DNA from 3 places in the Cryobacterium sp. MP_3.1 genome. Region 1 is predicted to be linked to each of the others. Evidence: predicted binding sites of a transcription regulator. Region 1 holds the regulator's gene; each other region holds the start of a gene.
The links. Region 1 encodes LexA, which represses DNA repair genes until DNA is damaged. Its sites were predicted from a motif close to TCGAACANNTGTTCGA; they were not measured.
Positions count from the first base shown of each region.

Region 2: the regulator LexA is predicted to act here: its motif matches at 2,381-2,396, upstream of RCH12_RS01885 (HNH endonuclease signature motif containing protein).
Region 3: the regulator LexA is predicted to act here: its motif matches at 3,521-3,536, upstream of RCH12_RS08350 (HNH endonuclease signature motif containing protein).

Region 1 covers NZ_JAXCHV010000005.1:30,273-36,903, reverse strand. Annotated here, with positions in the region: gene RCH12_RS04935 (methylenetetrahydrofolate reductase) at 1-367, shown strand, start outside; gene metE (5-methyltetrahydropteroyltriglutamate--homocysteine S-methyltransferase) at 367-2,688, shown strand; gene lexA (transcriptional repressor LexA) at 2,776-3,399, opposite strand; gene RCH12_RS04920 (LysM peptidoglycan-binding domain-containing protein) at 3,793-4,155, shown strand; gene RCH12_RS04915 (histidinol-phosphate transaminase) at 4,249-5,334, shown strand; gene hisB (imidazoleglycerol-phosphate dehydratase HisB) at 5,344-5,961, shown strand; gene hisH (imidazole glycerol phosphate synthase subunit HisH) at 5,958-6,590, shown strand.
Region 2 covers NZ_JAXCHV010000002.1:57,420-64,050, forward strand. Annotated here, with positions in the region: gene RCH12_RS01880 (saccharopine dehydrogenase family protein) at 1-679, shown strand, start outside; gene RCH12_RS01885 (HNH endonuclease signature motif containing protein) at 690-2,360, opposite strand; gene RCH12_RS01890 (DUF805 domain-containing protein) at 2,546-2,989, shown strand; gene RCH12_RS01895 (hypothetical protein) at 3,099-3,623, shown strand; gene RCH12_RS01900 (hypothetical protein) at 3,616-3,759, shown strand; gene RCH12_RS01905 (DUF805 domain-containing protein) at 3,854-4,291, shown strand; gene RCH12_RS01910 (NAD(P)/FAD-dependent oxidoreductase) at 4,366-5,739, shown strand; gene RCH12_RS01915 (GNAT family N-acetyltransferase) at 5,810-6,592, shown strand; gene RCH12_RS01920 (hypothetical protein) at 6,629-6,631, opposite strand, start outside.
Region 3 covers NZ_JAXCHV010000009.1:128,154-134,784, forward strand. Annotated here, with positions in the region: gene RCH12_RS08335 (aminotransferase class V-fold PLP-dependent enzyme) at 1-228, opposite strand, end outside; gene RCH12_RS08340 (excinuclease ABC subunit UvrA) at 314-2,926, opposite strand; gene panD (aspartate 1-decarboxylase) at 3,014-3,427, shown strand; gene RCH12_RS08350 (HNH endonuclease signature motif containing protein) at 3,557-5,212, shown strand; gene RCH12_RS08355 (DMT family transporter) at 5,286-5,609, opposite strand; guanidine-III (ykkC-III) riboswitch at 5,619-5,683, opposite strand; gene RCH12_RS08360 (FKBP-type peptidyl-prolyl cis-trans isomerase) at 5,738-6,631, opposite strand, start outside.

The sequences.
Region 1 (6,631 bases):
GATTCTGCCCGGCATCATGCCCGTCACCAGCCCCGGCCGGCTGCGGCGCATCCTCGAGCTCTCCGGGGAGGAACTGCCCGCCGAACTCTCGATCCAGCTCGAGGTGGAACCCACCCTGGAGGGCCAGCGCGAGATCGGCATCAGCCACGCCGCCGCCCTCGCCGAGAAGCTCATCGCCGGCGGGGCTCCCGGCCTGCACCTTTACGCCTTCAACCAGCACGAGACCGTGCTCGCCGTGCTCGACCGCGCCGGCGCGCTCGCACCGGCACAACCGGTCGTCTCCGCTCACACCCCGCCTCCGACCCATCCCTCGACCAGCCCTGCCGACACCCGTGCCGGAATCCACTCCACGAAGGACCATTACTGATGACCATCACCGTCCCCGCATTCCCCACCGGAACGATCCTCGGCTACCCGCGGATCGGCCGCCGCCGCGAACTGAAGAAGGCCGTCGAAGCCTTCTGGGCCGGCCGGATCGACGCCGCTCAACTCGAAGCGACCGCGGCAGGCCTGCGCAACACCACCCGGGAGCGGCTCGTGGGCCTCGGCCTCGGCCGCAGCGACTCCTCGATTCCGGAGAGCTTCTCCTTCTATGACCAGGTGCTGGATGCGGCGGTGACCGTCGGCGCCATCCCCACCCGCTTCGCCGGTCTCGTCGACGCCGACGGACACCTCGACCTCGCCGGCTATTTCACCCTGGCCCGCGGCGCCGGCGAGAACCTGCCGCTCGAAATGACCAAGTGGTTCGACTCCAATTACCACTACCTGGTGCCGGAAATCGGCCCGGAGACGAACTTCCACCTCGCCAGCGACCGCATCGTGCGGGAGTTCGACGAGGCTGTCGCCGCCGGCTTCCTCACCCGACCCGTCATCGTCGGTCCGGTCACCTTCCTGCTCCTGGCCAAGCCGAGCGAAACGGCCCCGGCCGGCTTTCACCCGCTCGATCGCCTCGACGACCTGCTGCCGGTCTACGCCACCCTCATCGAGCGCCTCGCCGCCGCGGGTGCGGAGTGGGTACAGCTGGACGAACCGGCCCTCGTCAGCGAGAGCATCGACATCCCGCGCGACCGTGCCCTCGCCGCCCTCGCCCGGGCCTACGACACCCTCGGCGGCCTCGACAGTCGGCCCGGACTGTTCGTGGCCGCGCCCTACGGCAGCCTCGACGACGCCCTACCCGTTCTGGCCAAGACCCCTGTCGAGGCCATCGGCCTGGACCTCGTGCGCGGCACCGTGCCCGCCGACGTGCCCGGCCTGGCCGACACCACCCTCGTGGCCGGCGTGATCGACGGTCACAACATCTGGCGGGGCGACCTCGCGGCGGCATTCGACAAGGTGGCCCAGCTGGGCGCGCTGAGCGACCGGGTCGCGGTCTCCAGCTCCACCTCGCTGCTGCACCTGCCGCACGACGTCACCGACGAGACCAAGCTCGGCGCCGACCTCACCGGCTGGCTGGCGTTCGCCGACCAGAAGATCGGTCAGGTCGCCACCCTCGCCCGCGGCCTCTCCGAGGGGCAGGCTGCCGTGCAGGCCGATCTCGACGCGGCCACCGCGTCGCTGGAGGCGCGCCGGGTCTCGCCCGGCGTGCGTGACGGCGCCGTACGCGCCCGCCTCGACACCCTCACCCCGGCCGACTTCAGCCGCGGCGACTACGAGGCCCGCCTGGCCGCTCAGGATGCCGTGCTCGACCTGCCCCCGCTGCCGACCACGACCATCGGCTCGTTCCCGCAGACGAGTGATATCCGCCGCGCTCGCGCCCGCCTGGTCTCGGGCGAACTCGCATCCGCCGACTACCAGGAGCTCATGCGCGCCGAGATCGGCCGGGTCGTGCAGCTGCAGGAAGACCTCGGCCTCGACGTTCTCGTGCACGGTGAACCCGAGCGCAACGACATGGTGCAGTACTTCGCCGAGAACCTCGATGGCTTCACCGTCACCGAGAACGGCTGGGTGCAGTCCTACGGCAGCCGGTGCACCCGACCGTCGATCCTGTGGGGTGACGTATCCCGGCCCGCGCCCATCACCGTGGAGTGGTCCAGCTACACCCAGACCCTCACCGAGAAGCCGGTCAAGGGGATGCTCACCGGACCGGTCACCATCCTGGCCTGGTCGTTCGTGCGCGACGACCAGCCGCTGGGGGAGACCGCCCGGCAGGTGGCGCTCGCGTTGCGCGACGAGATCGGTGACCTCGAGGCGGCCGGTATCCGGGTGGTGCAGGTCGACGAGCCCGCGCTGCGCGAACTGCTGCCCCTGAAGAAGAAGGACCACGCCGACTACCTGGATTGGTCGGTCGGGTCGTTCAGGCTCGCCACCGCGGGGGTCGCCGACCAGACCCAGATCCACACCCACCTCTGCTACTCGGAGTTCGGGGTCGTCATCGACGCGATTCGCAACCTGGACGCCGACGTGACCAGTATCGAAGCCGCCCGCTCGAAGATGGAGGTCGTGGCCGACCTGCAGACCAGTGGCTTCGACCACGGCATCGGCCCGGGCGTCTACGACATCCACTCGCCGCGGGTGCCCGGTGTGGCCGAGATCACCGAACTTCTCGAGCGGGCCCTGCAATCGATCCCCGCTCGCCAGGTCTGGGTGAACCCGGACTGCGGACTGAAGACCCGCGGCTATGCGGAGACCGTGGAGTCTCTGCGCAACATCGTCGACGCCACCCGCGCGGTTCGGGCGACGCTGGCCTGACCTCGCTCGCTCTGACTTCGCCGGCACAACACGAAGGCCCGACCCCTCGCGGGGTCGGGCCTGTTGCGTGCCTGGAGCGGTGCGGATCTAGACCGAACGCAACACCGCGACGACCTTGCCGAGGACCTCGGCGAAGTCGCCCAGGATCGGCTCGAAGTTGGTGTTGCGGGGGAGCAGCCAGGTGTGGCCGTCGCGCTGTCGCAGCACCTTCACGGTGGCTTCGCCGTCGAGCATGGCGGCGACGATCTCGCCGTTCTCCGCGGTCTTCTGCTGGCGGATGACCACCCAGTCGCCATCACAGATTGCGGCGTCGATCATCGAATCACCGACGACCTTGAGCATGAACAGCTCGCCCTTGCCCACCAGTTGCCGGGGGAGCGGGAAGATCTCGTCGATCTGCTGGTCGGCCATGATCGGGATACCGGCGGCGATGCGGCCGACGAGCGGCACCATCGCCGCATCACCTACCTGGATGCCGGACTGATAGTCGTCGGCGGCGCCGGGCGTGACCTCCTCGGAGGACTGAGGCAGCTCGATGAGCACCTCGAGTGCTCGCGGCCGGTGCGGGTCGCGACGCAGGTACCCGCTCAGCTCGAGCTGGTGCAGCTGGTGGGTCACGCTCGACAACGAGGACAGACCAACGGCGTCGCCGATCTCGCGCATGCTCGGCGGGTAACCGCGGTCGCGCACCGAACGCTGGATGACGTCCATCACCGCGCGCTGTTTGTCGCTCAGGCTCTTGCGGCGTCGCGTGCCGCCCTTGTCCCGAGGTGTGCTCTGTTGTGCCACGTTGACGCTCCTCTGGTTAGTCGGTTCGGGCTGGTGCTGGTGGGGCTCGTGCTCGCCGGGCTGGTGCTCGTCGGGCTCAGACTTCTCGGGCTCAGGCAGCAATGTCGGTGGTGTCTGTTTGAGTACAGCTACCCGATCGAAACTGTAGCCACAGAGCAGCGGTTCGTAGACATGCATTCGAGTGTGTTGCGGAATCTGTCTCCATAATATCCGGAAACAGGGTTGATTGTTCGAACACTCGAAGATATATTCGGAACATAGATTCGCATCTGGCCCTCCCGGCCGAGGGCCAGATGCGTTACCAGGAGGTTTGACATGAGCGCAGCATTTGCAGCACCGGACAACCACAGCCCGGCCACCCCGCCCACCACACACCTGCGGCTGACCCGCCGCGGGCGGGCCGTTTTCACGGCCCTCGCCGCAGTGCCCCTGGTACTCGGCGTCATCGGCATCGCCGTCAACGGCGGCATGGCCGCGGCAGAGGGCAGCGCGGGTGTCGGCGCGGCCGCGTTCGACTACGTCACCATTGAGGCCGGCCAGTCGCTCTGGCAGCTGGCCGAGTCTGTCGCCCCCGGACAAGACCCGCGCGACGTGATCATCGACATCGTCAACCTCAACCAGCTGTCCTCCGAGGCCGTGCAGCCCGGCCAGCGCCTCGCCCTTCCCGCCGAGTACTGAGCCGCTCAGCCCGGAGCCGATCAGCCCGGAGCCGATCGCCCCTCCCGCCTCGGACAAGAGAGCTCGGCCGCGGGCGCAACTAAGCTTGTTCGGGTGACCAGCCTCAACGACCTGCCCCTGCGTGCCAACCTCCGCGGACAAATCCCCTACGGAGCACCCCAGCTGCACGTGCCGGTGGCGTTGAACGTCAACGAGAACACGCACCCGATCCCGCCCGCGGTCGCCGCCGACATCGCGGAGGCCCTGGCCGAGGCCATTCTCACCGTCAACCGATACCCCGACCGGGAATTCAGCCAGCTGCGCGACGCCCTCGCCGGCTACCTCGGCCACGGTCTCACCCGCGACAACATCTGGGCCGCCAACGGTTCCAACGAGGTTCTGCAGCAGGTTCTGCAGGCCTTCGGCGGACCGGGCCGGTCGCTGCTCGGCTTCGCGCCGACCTACTCGATGTATTCGATCCTCGCCTCCGGCACCGATACCCGCTGGATCCCCGGCGGCCGTGACGCCGACTACGAACTCTCGCCCGAGACCGCCGCCCGTTGGGTGGAGGAGACCTCGCCCGACATCGTCTTCCTCTGCTCACCGAACAACCCGACCGGCACCCCGTTGTCGCTGGAGACCATCGCGGCCGTCTACGACGCGACCCCCGGCATCGTTGTCGTCGACGAGGCCTACGCCGAGTTCGCGCCGGACGGCACCGACAGTGCGCTCACCCTGCTGCCCGGCCGGGAGCGCCTGCTCGTGTCACGGACCATGAGCAAGGCCTTCGCCTTCGCCGGCGTGCGGCTGGGTTACCTGGCCGCCGACCCGGCGGTCACGGATGCGCTCCGCCTGGTCCGGCTGCCGTATCACCTCTCCGCTCTCACCCAGGCGGCGGCGGTGGCCGCGCTCGCCCACACCGGTGAGATGCTCGCCATGGTCGACGACATCCGGGTGCAACGCGATCGCCTGGTGACCGAACTGACAAATCTCGGCTTCAGCCCCCTGCGCAGCGGAAGCAACTTCGTGTTGTTCGGCGGGGTCGCCGACCCGCACGCGATCTTCGAGGCACTCCTGGCCGAAGGCATCCTGATCCGCGACGTCGGTATCCCCGGCCACCTCCGGGTCTCGGCCGGCACCGAAGCCGAGACGGGCGCGTTCCTGGCCGCCATCGCACGGCTCCGCCCGATAGCCGAATAAACTAACGCCATGAGCAACGTCACGCCCTCGCCTCGCCGTGCCCACCTGCAGCGCGAAACGAGCGAATCGAGCATCGACCTCTCGATCAACCTCGACGGCACCGGGGTGAGCGACATCCACACCAGCGTGCCGTTTTACGACCACCTGCTCACGGCGTTCGCGAAGCACTCGCTGACCGATCTCACCGTGCACGCCAAGGGCGACATCGAGATCGATGTGCACCACACCGTCGAGGACATCGGCATCGTCCTGGGCCAGGCCATCAAGCAGGCCCTCGGTGACAAGGCCGGCATCTCCCGCTACGGTGACGCCCTGGTGCCGCTGGACGAAGCCCTCGTGCAGGCCGTGGTGGACATCTCTGGTCGGCCGTACCTCGTGCACACCGGCGAGCCCGCCGGATTCGAATTCCACCTCATCGGCGGGCACTTCACCGGCTCGATGGTGCGGCACGTTTTCGAGGCCATCTCCTTCAACGCCGCGTTGACGGTGCACGTCACCGTCCTCGGCGGCCGCGACCCCCACCACATCGCCGAGGCCGAGTTCAAGGCCTTCGCCCGCGCCTTCCGCCAGGCCAAGGCCTACGACCCGCTGGTCTCCGGCATCCCGTCCACCAAGGGCGCACTGTGACCTCGGTCGTCGTCCTGGACTACGGCACGGGCAATGTGCACTCGGCCGTCAAGGCGCTCGAACTCGCCGGTGCCGACGTCACCCTCACCGGCGACCGCAAGCTCGCGCTCGAGGCCGACGGACTCCTGGTCCCCGGCGTCGGCGCGTTCAGCGCCGTGATGGCGGCGCTGAACGACGCCCACGGCGGCGACATCATCGACAAGCGCCTCTCCGGCGGGCGGCCGGTGATGGGCATCTGCGTGGGCATGCAGGTCATGTTCGAACACGGCGTCGAGCGCGGCATCGACACCGCGGGCCTCGGCGAGTGGCCGGGAACCGTCACCGCCCTGCCGGCACCGGTACTGCCGCACATGGGCTGGAACACCGTCACGCCCGACCCGGACACCGTGTTGTTCCGCGGGCTGGAAGAGGAACGGTTCTACTTCGTGCACTCTTATGCCGCCCAGGAATGGAGCCTCGACGTGATGCCGCCGTTCCCGGTTCCCCGCCTCACCTGGGCCGAGCACGGCGCGCCGTTCCTCGCCGCCGTGGAGAACGGTCCGCTGTCGGCCACCCAGTTCCACCCCGAGAAGAGCGGCGACGCGGGCATCCGGCTGCTGAAGAACTGGCTCGGCACGCTCCGCGACTAGACATTCCCCCGTCGGTCGCTCCATCGCGGCCGCACCAACAC
Region 2 (6,631 bases), on a different contig from region 1:
GACCACCATCGAGGAGTGCCTGAACCCGCCGGTGATCTTCGAGAAGGACCGCGGCTGGTTCACGACGCCGCCGTTCAGCGAGCCCGAGGTGTTCGACTTCCCGGAGGGCATCGGCCCGGTGGAGTGCGTGAACGTGGAGCACGAAGAGGTGCTGCTCATGCCGCGCTGGCTGGATGCGAAGCGGGTCACCTTCAAGTACGGCCTCGGCGAGGAGTTCATCGGGGTGCTGCGCACCCTGCACCTGCTCGGCCTCGACAGCGTCGCGCCGGTGCGAGTGCGCACCGCGGACGGGCAGGCGTCGGTGGCGCCGCGTGACGTGGTCGCGGCGAGCCTGCCCGACCCGGCCACGATCGGCCCGCGGATGACCGGCAAGACCTGCGCCGGCGTCTGGGTGACCGGCCTGGGCCTGGATGGTGCGCCGCGGGAGGTCTACCTCTATCACGTGAGCGACAACGAGTGGACGATGGCGGAATACGACGCCCAGTGCGTGGTCTGGCAGACCGCGCTGAACCCCGCGATCGCCCTGGAGCTGCTCGCGACCGGGGTATGGACCGGCACCGGGGTGCTCGGCCCGGAGGCCTTCGACGCCCAGCCCTACCTCGACCTGATGGCCGCTCCCGAACCCGCCGGCTACGGCCAGCCCTGGGGCCTGGACCAGCGCACCCCCGCCCCCCGCTGACCCGCCTCCGTCAGCCGCGTCCGTCTTCGTTGGTTGAGCGAGTCGAGAACCCGTGCGGTGCGTGCTGCTCGTCGGCGGCTGCGCTTTTGCTGCGGAGTTCGATGAGGGTTTGGCCGGGGTCGACGGATGCCGGGGGCCGTAGCCAGTAGCGGCCCCGGTTCTCGAAGATCTGCCAGCCCTGGTTGTGCAGCAGCCGGTGGTGCGGCCCGCAGAGCAGGATGCCTGACCGAATATCGGTCGCCCCATGGTCGCGCACCCATTCCTCCAGGTGGTGGGCTTCGGTGCGGGAGGGCGGTCTGTCGCAGTCTCCCCACCGGCAGCCGCCATCTCGGGTGGCCAGGGCGAGGCGTTGAGCCTGACTGAATATCCGCTCTTCCCGGCCGAGGTTCAGTGGTTGGCCGTCGGTGTCGAGGGACACCTCGACAGTGCCGAACGTGCAGATCAGCCGGTCGATGGTCTCCTGGGACACCGGCGCCAGATTGCCCTCGAGAAAGCCGTGCCCGGTGCCATCCGGGACCGGGATGAGCACCGTGGTCCCCTCGGGAGTGAGAGTTCCGGCACGGTCAGGGTGCCCGACCGGGCGCTGGGTGGGCGCGGTGACCAGCACACGCACCGCGGGGAGGCGACCGCCGAGGATCCGGTTCGGGTTCACCTCGCTGCCGGCCTTGAGCAGGTCGATGAAGGTGTCCGCGGCCATCTGCCCGGTGCTGCGCGGGTCGTCCTGAACGGCCTGAGCCCATGCGGCCCGGTCCGGGTCGACGAAGCGGACTCCACCGCGCCGCGGGCCGGTCAGGCTGTCGTAGACGGAGAGGATGAACTCGCCTTGTTCCGGCGGGAACAACCCGTGCACGTGCACCTGACCGGCGTCGGTGGTCCACACCCGCAGGTACCGGTCGTCCCAGGCCTTCTTCTCCCGCTTGGCTATGCCGGCTTCATCGAGGGTGTCGCGCATCCGACGAGACCGCCGAAGCAGCTGGTCCACGTTCATCCGCGTCGCCTCACCCAGAAGGGTCTTCACGGCGTCGGTGAGCACCGCCCCGGTGACGACGGCATCAACATCGCCCAGGCCGGTGCGAATGGCGTGCGCGGCGGTCACCGAGAGGGTCCCGGCGTTCACGGCCGAGGAGATCGGCCAATGCCAGGGCAGTGCCGCGGAATGCTCCACGAAGGCCTGGCCGTCGAAGAGGCCGCCCGACCCGGCCGTCTCAGGTGGTGCGTCCGAGCCGTCCGGCCCGCCGCCGGCCACGTCGAACAGCCGGAGCGCCACCTCCGCTTCCTCTTCCGCCTGATGCGCCTGAGCAGCCTCGGTGTCGGCGAGCATTCGACCCACGTCGACCAGCTTGAGAGCGTCTCTGCGCGTCGACCCGGTCATGGTCTGGATCAGCTCGTCCGGCGAGGTGAACCCCTGCCGCGCCGCCAACCCCTTCTGGCCCAGCTCGGGCCTGGAGCGGTGGGAGAGGGTCTTCGCCATCCATACCGATCTGGTCTCGACCAGGCCGCGCAACCGGGCGAGAGCACGCTGACCGGCGAGAAGCTCGGTATCGCTGAGGGAGTCATAATCGGCGCTGCAGACGCCCAGACCGGCCACCGCCTCCACCGCGGCCAGCAGTGGCTCAGTATCCGACCGCTCAGCCGCCACGGGCACGGCCCCGGGGGAGAAAACTTCTTCGATGGTGGACATGCAGTGAGAGTATCCCGATATCGCATACGTGTGTGAGAAAATCTCGCATTGTGGATAACATTCTTAGGCCTGCTGTCCCTGGCTTTCGATGCTCGGCGCTCCGGTCACCGATTCGGGGTCGCTGCTAGGGTGAACGCCTGCGGTCGTCCTCCCGATGGCCCATAAATGGGGGATTTAAGAACACTGTGCTGACTCCGCAAGCGGCTATCAAGTCTGTTTTCCGCAACTACGCCACCCTGGCCGGACGGGCCCCGCGCAGCGAATTCTGGTGGTTCGCACTGTTCCAGACCGTGCTCGTCGGGGTCGTGCTGCTGCTCGGCGCTCTGGGCGCGGGCATCGGCACACCCGAGCGCGGCGAGATGCCGGTGTCGATAGGTCTTTCCATCGGCGTCGTCCTGCTTCTGGCCCTTGGCCTCACCATCCCCAACATCACCGTCTACGTGCGCCGCCTGCACGATGCCGATTTCTCCGGGTGGCTCTACTTTCTTGCCTGCATCCCGTACGCCGGCACCCTGGTCGTCCTGATCTTTGCCCTGCTGCCCAGCCAGCCGGCCGGCGCGCGTTTCGACGCAGTGACGAACACCGGCACCGCCACGCCGCCGTGGACCCCGAGCCGGCCGATCTCCTGACCCTCGCCCAGTCTCCGAAAGGACCCGCCTGACGTCTCTGCAAAAAGCCATCACCCCGCAGACCAGCAACGCCTACCTCACCGCCGGCTTCGACCGGGTCTACAACTTCGTGGTCACGGTGCCCGACGCCGCCTTCGCCACCACGTCCGCGCAGCTCTTCGACGTGCACGCGCTGGGCTTCCCGGCGTCACCATTCACCTGCGACGACCGGTACGTCGACCTGATCCGGTTTCCGGCCCGCGCGACGATGCGGCTGGAGAAAGCGGTCGGCGGCACGGAGCAGGCCACCCGGGCGCTCACAGGCGGCAAGTCCGTGGGACGGGCGACCCCGTTCTCCCGCTACATCGGCACCCTGGCTGAGTTCAACGGTGCGCACCTCACCGCCGACGTGATCGACCAGGGCCGCCGCATCGTCCTGGCGACCGACACCAAGCCCGGCGACGAACGCTTCGTGCGCACCGGGCGCGGCAGGTGGAAGTACGAGATCCCGTTCGACCAGGCGCAGGGCATCATCGAGCTGGACATGGAGGCCAAATGGAACGGCCTGAACCTGCGTCCTGGGCGGAGTAGCCCGCCCGGTGCCGCCGGCACAGCTCGTGCTCGACCGGCGGCGCTAGAGTCTCCCCATGGATGACGACGATTACGAGAGCCGCCCGGTCGGTTTCATGGGAAAGATGCGCGGCGGGCTCAAGGGGCTCACCTGGGTGCTGATTCTGTCCCTGATCGCCATCACGGTCGGCGCCACGTCGCTGCTGTTCCTCTTTCAATAGACCGGATGTGCGCGCCGCCCCGGTAGCCTGACGGTGGGGGCGCACGGCCTCTGTCGGCCTGCGCCGACTCGATGGAGCCGACGAAAGAGACCCCATGCTGACACCCGCCGCGGCGATTGCCTCCGTTTTCCGTAAGTACGCCGACTTCACCGGCCGGGCGCCGCGCAGCGAATACTGGTGGTTCGCTCTGCTGCTCTGGGTCTTCTTCGGGGCACTGTCGCTGCTGCAGCTGATCCCGACCGGCATCGACCGGAACGGGTACCCCTCGCACAACTTCGAGCTCGTCTACATGCTGGTGGCCCCGATCGTGGCGATCGGCGTGCTGCTGCCCGGCCTCGCGGTGCTCGTGCGCCGGTTGCACGACGCGAACTTCTCCGGCTGGTTCGCGCTGCTGGGCCTGATCCCGGGCGTGGGAGCCATCATCCTGCTGGTCTTCACCCTGCTGCCCAGCAACGCCGCCGGCGCCCGGTTCGACGTGACCCGGCAGCCGAAGGCGCCCGGACTCTCCTTCCAGGGCTCGGGACTGCGCTAACCGCCTACCGGGCGCGGATGCGGGATGATCTCCCTATCGAGTGGGACCATCCGGCAGACGAAAGCGGTGCGCGCATGATCAACGGGGACGTCTCCTTCTGGTGGAACCAGATCGGCCGGCCGGCGCCGCGGCCGCCGCTGCCCGGTTCCACCCGCGCCGACGTGTGCATCGTCGGCGCCGGGTACACCGGCCTGTGGGCCGCGTACTACCTCAAGAAGGCCGCCCCGCAGTTGCGCATCGTGATCCTCGAGCAGCGTTTCGCCGGCTACGGCGCGTCCGGCCGGAACGGCGGCTGGCTGACCAACTCGGTCACCGGTGGGCGCGAACAGTACCTGCGGAGCCACGGCCGTGACGCGGCCGCCGGTTTCCAGGCCGCCATGAACGACACCGTCGACGAGGTGAGCAGGGTCGCCGCGGTCGAGGGCATCGACGCGGACATCGTCAAGGGCGGCGAGTTCACCGTCGCCTACGACCGGCCGCAGCAGCGGCGGCTCGAGGCCGCGGTGCGGGCCGAGCAGGCCTGGCCGCACACGGATGTCGAGCTGCTGAGCGCCGAGGCCGCCACGGCGCGCATCAACGTCGCCGGCAGCACCGGCGCGATGTGGCACCCGCACTGCGCGCGCATCCAGCCGGCGAAGCTGGTCGCCGGGCTCACCAGCGCCGTCCTGGCGTTGGGCGTGGAGATCTACGACGACAGCCGGGTGAGCGAGATCACCCCGCACACCGCCCGCACCCCACACGGCACCGTGCAGGCCGAGTTCATCGTGCGCGCCACCGAGGGTTTCACCGCCGGACTGGCCGGGCTGCACAGGGCGTGGCTGCCGATGAACTCGTCGTTGATCGTCACCGAACCGCTGCCCGCGGCCGTCTGGGCCGGCATCGGCTGGGACGACCGGGCGACCCTGGGCGACATGGCGCACGCCTACATGTACGCCCAGCGCACAGTGGATGACCGCATCGCCATCGGCGGCCGTGGGGTGCCGTACCGGTTCGGCTCTCAGACCGACTCCGACGGCCAGACCCCGGCGAGCACCGTCGAGGCGCTCACCCACATCCTGCACAGGTTCTTCCCCGGCACCGCGGATGCGGCCATCGAGCATGCCTGGAGCGGCGTGCTGGGCGTTCCCCGCGACTGGGCCGCGACGGTGGGCCTGGACCGGCAGACCGGTCTGGCCTGGGCGGGCGGCTACGTGGGCACCGGCGTGGCGACCACCAACCTGGCCGGTAGGACGCTCACCGACCTGATCCTCGGCCGCGAGAGCGCCCTGACGGCGCTGCCGTGGGTGAACCACCGGGTGCGCAACTGGGAGCCGGAGCCGCTGCGCTGGCTGGCCGTGACCGCCCTGTACCAGGCCTACACGCACGCCGACCGGGCCGAGCTCACCCGCCGCCGCAGCACCTCGCCCCTGGCGACCCTCGCCGACCGGGTCTCCGGCCGCGGCCACTAGCTCGGCATCCGCCCGCTGCCCGCGTCGCCGAACCCTCGATTCGGGCGCCGTCCTGTGGTGTACTCGTGGAATGAGCGTTGCTGAGCAGAGCGTGACCGAGGCCTACAGGCTGGCCACCATTGCCGCGGCGTCGGCCGCGGTGACGGTGCGGACGGCGGAACCGCGCGACCTCGATGGCATCATCGGCCTCTTCGAACGCACCTGGGGGGTGGGCCGCAGCCCCGACCGGGCGATGCTGCTCGCGCTCGACTTCGCGGGAAACCCGGTGCTGCTGGCCACCCAGCACGGCAAGCCGGTCGGCGCGACGCTCGGGTTCCTGGGTTGGACCGACGGGGTGCACCTGCACTCGCACATGGCCGCGGTGGTGCCGTGGCACCGGGGCGGCGGCGTGGGCTACGCCCTCAAACTCTTTCAGCGTGCACTGTGCCTGGAGCAGGGCATCACCGAGATGCGCTGGACCTTCGACCCGCTGATCCGCCGCAACGCGCACTTCAACCTGGTCAAGCTCGGGGCCGAGGTGACCGGGTTCCTACCCGATTTCTACGGCCGGCTCGACGACGTCATCTCGGGCAGCGACCGCAGCGACAGGTTCGAGGTGCGCTGGAGTCTGGACTCCCCGAGGGTGCTGCACGCGCTCGCCGGGGGACCCGTCCGGGACTGGACCGCCGTGACCAGCTGGCCGCTCGACGTGGATTTCGAGCAGCTGAGGGCCGACGACCCTGTCGGCGCCGCCCGACGCCGGGAGGACTCCAGGCTGGTCTTCGCCGAGGCGCTCGGCCGCGAACTCCGGCCAGAGCTCACGGCGGACAACGACTACGTCTTCACCACCGACGCCAGCGACCCGCGCGGCTAGGGTTCGGCCGCCGGGGGAGTCGGCGGTCAGGAACCGTCA
Region 3 (6,631 bases), on a different contig from region 1:
GGCCACCGCGGCATCGACCTTCAGGCCCCAGGCGTATTTCACCCGTCCGCCGCAGGCGTTATAGGTCGTGTAGTAGTCGGTGAGGGCGTCGATCACGGGCTGCGGGCGGAGGCTCTGGCAGGCGGCGTCGAGGTAGACCTCACCGGCTTGCAGGTAACCGAAATCGCCCGACCGGCCCGTGTCGAGTCGCTCGGCGGCGGGCCTGCGGAACAGCGTGCTGCGCTTCATAAGGTCTCAACTCCAGGCTCAGCTTAGATTCGCGGCTGTTCCGGGAATGGGGACCAAAGTCCCGTTTGACCGGGTGTAGCACCGTTTACACAGCCAGCTCCAAGCGTTGGGCGAGGTAGGGCGCCGTGCGGCTGCGCGGATGCGCCGCGACAGTCGTCGGAGTGCCCTCCGCCACGATGCGGCCGCCCGCGCTGCCGCCGGCCGGGCCCAGGTCGATGACCCAGTCGGCCGCGGCCACCACACCCATGTCGTGCTCCACCACGACGACGGTGTTGCCCGCGTCGACGAGCCGGCCCAGCTGCGTCATCAGCAGCTCCACATCGGCCGGGTGCAACCCGGTGGTGGGCTCGTCGAGCAGATACAGGGTGTGGCCGCGACGGGCGCGCTGCAGCTCGGTGGCCAGCTTGATGCGCTGCGCCTCACCGCCGGAGAGCTCGGTGGCCGGCTGGCCGAGCCGCAGGTAGCCCAGGCCCACCTCGCGGAGGGTCGCCAGGCTGCGGGCGGCGCTGGGCACCTCGGCCAGGAAGTCGGCGGCCGCGTCGACGGTGAGTCCCAGCACGTCGGCGACGGACTTGCCCTTGTAGAGCACCGCGAGGGTCTCGGCGTTGTAGCGGGAGCCGTCGCAGGTCGGGCAGGGTGCGTAGCTGCCGGGCAGGAAGAGCAGCTCCACGGCCACGAAGCCCTCTCCCTGGCAGGTGTCGCAGCGGCCGCCGGCCACGTTGAAGGAGAACCGGCCGGCGCCGAAGCCGGCGGCTTTCGCCGCATCCGTCGCCGCGAAGGTGGACCGTACGGCGTCGAACAGGCCCGTGTAGGTGGCCAGGTTGGACCGCGGGGTGCGGCCGATCGGCTTCTGGTCCACGCGCACCAGACGGTCGATGGCCCCGGCGCCGGTCACCGTGTCGACGACGGTGCTGGCCCGGTCCGCACCGGTCTCGTCATCATCGGCGTCCTGGGCGGCCTGCTGGTCGGCCGCGCCGTCTCCGGCAGCGCTGCCGGCGGGCTCGGCGTCGACCGGGCCCTGGCGCAGTTCCCGGCCCACGGCATCCGCCAGCACCCGGCTGACCAGGGTGGACTTGCCCGACCCCGAGACCCCGGTGACGGCGGTCAGCACGCCGAGCGGCACCCGCACGTCGAGGTCGACGAGGTTGTGCCGGGTGACACCGGTCAGGCCCAGCCAGGCGGCCGGCTCACGGTGCGCCGGCGCCGCCGAGTCGCCCATTGAGGGGAACAGGTAGCCGCGGGTGACGGAGGTCTCGACCTCGGCCAGCCCCGGTACCGGGCCGCTGTAGAGCACCTCGCCGCCACCGTCGCCCGCGCGCGGGCCCACGTCGACGAGCCAGTCGGCGCGGCGCACGACGTCCATGTTGTGTTCGACCACGAAGACCGAGTTGCCGGATGCCTTGAGCTGTTCGAGCACCACCAGCAGCGGTTCCGCGTCGGCCGGGTGCAGCCCCGCGGAGGGTTCGTCGAGCACGTAGATCACGCCGAACAGGCCGCTGCGGAGCTGGGTGGCGATGCGCAGCCGCTGCATCTCGCCGGGGGACAGGGTGGGGGTGGCCCGACTCAGGCTGAGGTAGCCCAGCCCCAGGTCGATGAGCACCTCGAGGCGGCGCACCAGGTCGCCGGCCACGGTGACGGCCACCTCGGTGACCTCGCCGGACTGCGCGGAGCGGTGCGAACCGGTGGCCCCGGTGAGCTCGGCGGTGGGCCGCAGCACCTCGGCGAGGTCGCTGAGGGTGAGGGCGTTGAGTTCGTTGATCGGCCGGCCGGCAAAACGCACCGCGAGGGCCTCGGCGCGCAGGCCGCTGCCGCCGCAGAGCCGGCACGGGCCGGTCTCCACGAACGCGAGCACCCGCTGGCGCATCTGGGCGCTCTTCGAATCGGCCAGCGTGTGCATCACGTAGCTTTTCGCGCTCCAGAACCGGCCCTTGTACGGCTTGGCGACCCTGTCTCGCTGCGGGGTGACTTCCACGACGGGCTGCTCCTCGGTATAGAGGAGCCAATCGCGCGACTCGCGGCTGAGCTGCGACCACGGCAGGTCGATGTCGTGGCCGAGCACCCCGGTGATGTCGCGCAGGTTCTTGCCCTGCCACGCGCCGGGCCAGGCTGCGATGGCGCCATCGCGGATGCTCAGGCTCGCGTCGGGCACCAGGAGGGGTTCTGTGACGGTGTGCGAGATGCCCAGGCCGTGGCATTCCGGGCAGGCGCCGGTGGCCGTGTTGGGCGAGAAGGCGTCGGAGTCCAGGCGCAGGTCCGACCCGGCGGGGTAGGTGCCGGCGCGGGAGTAGAGCATCCGCATCGAGTTGGACAGGGTCGTGACGGTGCCCACGCTGGAGCGGGAGCTGGGCGAGCCGCGGCGCTGCTGGAGGGCCACGGCCGGCGGTAGCCCGGTGATGAGGTCAACGTGCGGGGTGTGACCCTGCTGAATGAGGCGGCGTGCGTACGGCGCGACGGACTCGAAGAACCGGCGCTGGGCCTCGGCGAAGATGGTGCCGAAGGCCAGGGACGACTTGCCCGAGCCGGAGACTCCGGTGAAGGCGACGATGGCGTCGCGGGGAATGTCGACGTTGACGTCTTGCAGGTTGTTCTCCCTGGCGCCGCGCACACGCACGAAGCCGTCGGCGCCGGGGTGGGCGGCGAGGTCCGCGGGAAGGGCCGGAGAAGTGGGTGCCGAAGAAGTCAGGGAAGAGTGAGGCATTCGATCGACTCTAGTTCGGCCCCCTGACACTTGACCCTGCTCGGCACGCGTATCGTGGAGAAGTTGATCCTCGAAAGGCTCTTTCCGATGCGCCGCACCATGTTCAAGTCCAAGATCCACCGTGCCACCGTGACGCACTCCGCCCTGCACTACGTGGGGTCGCTGACCGTCGACCTCGACCTGCTCGACGCCGCCGACCTGCTGCCGGGCGAGCTGGTGAGCATCGTGAACGTCAACAACGGCGCCCGCTTCGAGACCTACCTGATCGCCGGGGAGCGCGGCAGCGGTGTGATCGGCGTCAATGGCGCAGCAGCACGGATGGCACACGAGGGCGACCTGGTCATCATCATCTCCTACGCCCAGATGGGCACGAAGAAGGCCAGGGTCTACCAGCCCACCGTCGTGCACGTGGATGCGCAGAACGCGATCATCTCGGTCGGCACCGACCCGGCCGCTGCCGACGGCGATGACGACCTGGAGCGCCCGCCCCACGCTCTCTGAGCTTCGCTGCCTGTCGGGCGCCGAGGAGAATCATGGCACCCGGATCGGATGGCTGAGAACGTGTGAAAAAGTTCTCCACAGCCGTGGCTTCCACCACACAAACGTTCGATATTGAGCTATTCTCATCGCATGGTCACCATCGTAGCTGTCTCCGAACCCGGTTCCGCGCCGGATGGCGCGGCGCCGACGGCTCCGCTGCCGGGGTCGTTGAGCGCCGCGGTAGAAGCGGTGGAGCACCTCGGTGCGTGCAGCGCCGACTACGACGCGCTCTCCGACGCGGAGCTGATCGCCGGCCAGAGAGACCTGGCCAGGTTGCGTGGCTTGGTGGAGACCCGATCGGTATGGCTGGCGAAGACCCTCGCGCACCGTTCCCGGCCCGAGTTGGGCCAACGGGGCCTCGCCGCCCGGCAGGGTTTTCTGTCGCCGGCCGAGCTGATCCAGACCCTCACCGGTTCTACCCGCGCCGAGGCCCGGAAGCTTGTGGGTGTGGGCACGATGCTCGGCGATACCGAGGTCGCTCAGGCCGCCGCTGCGGAGGACGAAGCGGCCCGCCGGCTCCTCGGCGAGGAGGTCGGGCTGGATGGCGCCTGCCAGGACGGGCTCGGTAAAGGTGACACGGCTGACGCAGGTGCCGAAGCGGCGCTGTTGCCCTGGTATAGCCCGATCTCGGCCGCCGTCGCCACCGGAACCCTCTCCGTCGCCGCGGCACACGCGATCCGTGCAGGCCTCGGGAAAATCGACGAGGTGATCACCGCCGAGGCCCTTCGGGCTGCCGTACAGGAGCTCCTCGCCGACGCCACAGAGATGACTGTCGACGAGCTGCTCAAACGGTCCCGCCGCGTGCGCGACACCATCGACGAAGCCGGCATCGCCACCCGGGAACAGAAGGCGTGGGACGACCGGTACCTGCGGATCTGGACCGGTGACTCCGGCCAGGTGCACCTGAACGGACAGTTCCCACCCGAGCAGGGCGCTTTCCTGCTCTCCGTGTACGACAGCGCCACGGGACCGCGCCGCGGCGGCGTGCGCTTCGTCGACCCGAACCGGGCCGCCTGGGCCCAAGCCGTCCAGGACGACCCGCGCAGCACCGACCAACTCACGGCCGACACCTTCATCGAACTGCTCAAGGCGGGCGGCACGGTCAACCCGAACCGCATGCTCGGCGGCCGCACCCCGGCGGTTCGGATCCTCGTTCCGGCGCCGTCCCCGGTGCCCGCCGGAGACGGGCTGGCCGGAACAGCCACTCCCTCACCCGCACCAGCACTCGCGCCGGCAGTCGACCCGGCCGAGGTTCTCGTTCCGATTCCCGACGGCAGCGGGCACGGCTTCATCGAGGGCAATCCCGCACCCGTGTCCCAGCAGAGCGTCGACAGGATCATCTGCACCAGCGGCACCGTCGAGATCACCTTCGACGACGACGGCCAACCCCTCAACCTCGGCCGCGAAGAACGCATCTTCACCGCAGCGCAACGCATCGCCCTGGCTGCCCGCGACGGCGGCTGCCGATGGGGCGACTGCGACAGGCCACCCTCCCGAACCGAGGCGCATCATCTCGACGAATGGGTCCGCGATCACGGCGCCACCGACATCCGCGTCGGCATCCTGCTCTGCCCCCCACACCACCGGCTGCTCCACGCCCAGGGCTGGCAAATCTTCGAGAACCGGGGCGTCTATTGGCTGCGACCCCCGGCCAGTGTTGATCCCGGGCAGTCGCTCATCAAGTTGAACAGCAAGAGCCCCGCCGCTGGGGAAGGCCTACACCTGGACCGGGGCGACAGGCGCTGATATAGCAGCGACGATCACGGTGGCGGCAGCATCCGCCGATCGTGAGAGACGTCGCGAGCCGGAGGAGGGAGGGCTAGTGGCCGCCGTCGACGAGCTTGAGGCCGATGACGCAGCCGACGAGGCCCAGGATGAGCAGAATCTTGATGAGCGACGCCGGTTCGCCGCCGAAGATCATCGCATAGAGCACGGTCAGTGCCGCGCCGATCCCCACCCAGACGGCGTATGCGGTGCCGATCGGGATGCTGCGCATCGCGAACGCGAGGCCGGCCATGCTCAAGACCAGGCCGGCACCGAAGATCACGGTGGGCCAAAGCTTGGTGAAGCCGACGGATTTGCCGAGGGCCGTCGCCCAGACGGCTTCGAGAACACCGGACACGATCAAAACGATCCACGACATGAGAACTCCTGTGGCCAGTCTTGTCGCGTGCCGGGTACTGATCCGTCGTCCGGAACCGCGGTGAGCGGTCTCCCGGAAGACTAGCCCGGCGGCCTGTGCAGACACTGGGCAGGCCGCCGGGGAGACACCTAGGCTGCGGCGATGATGTCCACGACGAAGACGAGAGTGTCTGTTTCGCTGATGCCGGCCGTCTCGTTGCCGCCCTCATAACCCAGCTCGCCCGGCGGGATGACAATGACCACCTGGGAGCCGACGGTCTGGCCGACCAGGCCCTGGGTGAAGCCGGTGATCAACCCGGAGACCGGGAACGACGTGGGGCCGACACCCCAGCTCTGGTCGAACACCTTGCCGGTGTCCCAGATGGCGCCGGTGTACTGCACGGTCACCGTGGAGGTCTCCGTGACGGCCGCGCCGTCACCCTTCTTGAGCACCTCGACGGCGAGGTCGGCGGGCGGGTCGCTCTTGGGCATGGTCACGGTGGGCGCGCCGTCATCGGCGAGCTTCACGGTGGGGAAGCCGTCCGTGGGCTCCTGGTCTTCCCCGGTGGCGCGGGTCGGCAGCTTTTCCTTGATGTCGATCACGAAGAGCAGCTGGTCGGTGGCGGCCACACCCAGGTCGGTGTTGCCGGTCTCGCCGAAGCCGTCGGCCGGCGGGAAGACCACGGCCACCCTGTCGCCCACGTTGGAGCAGGCCACACCCTTGAGGATGCCCGGGATGACGCCCTGGCCGTTGACGACGTTCACGGTGAGGCCGGCGGCGTCGCCGAAGCCGCCGGCGGTGAGCTTGGCGCCGGTGGTGGCGTTGTACGCGGCGTAGGAGATCGCCACGGAATCACCCTCCTCGATGGCGTCTCCGGTGCCCTCGGTGATGACGGTGCGTTCGGTCGCCTTCGTGGCCAGAGGGGCCTCGAAGGTCACGGTCGGTTCGGCAGTGGCATCACCGGCGACGGTGACGGCATCCGACGTCGCACCCGGATCGGTGCACGCGACCGGGGTCGTCGTGGCCGACGGTGTTGGCGACGA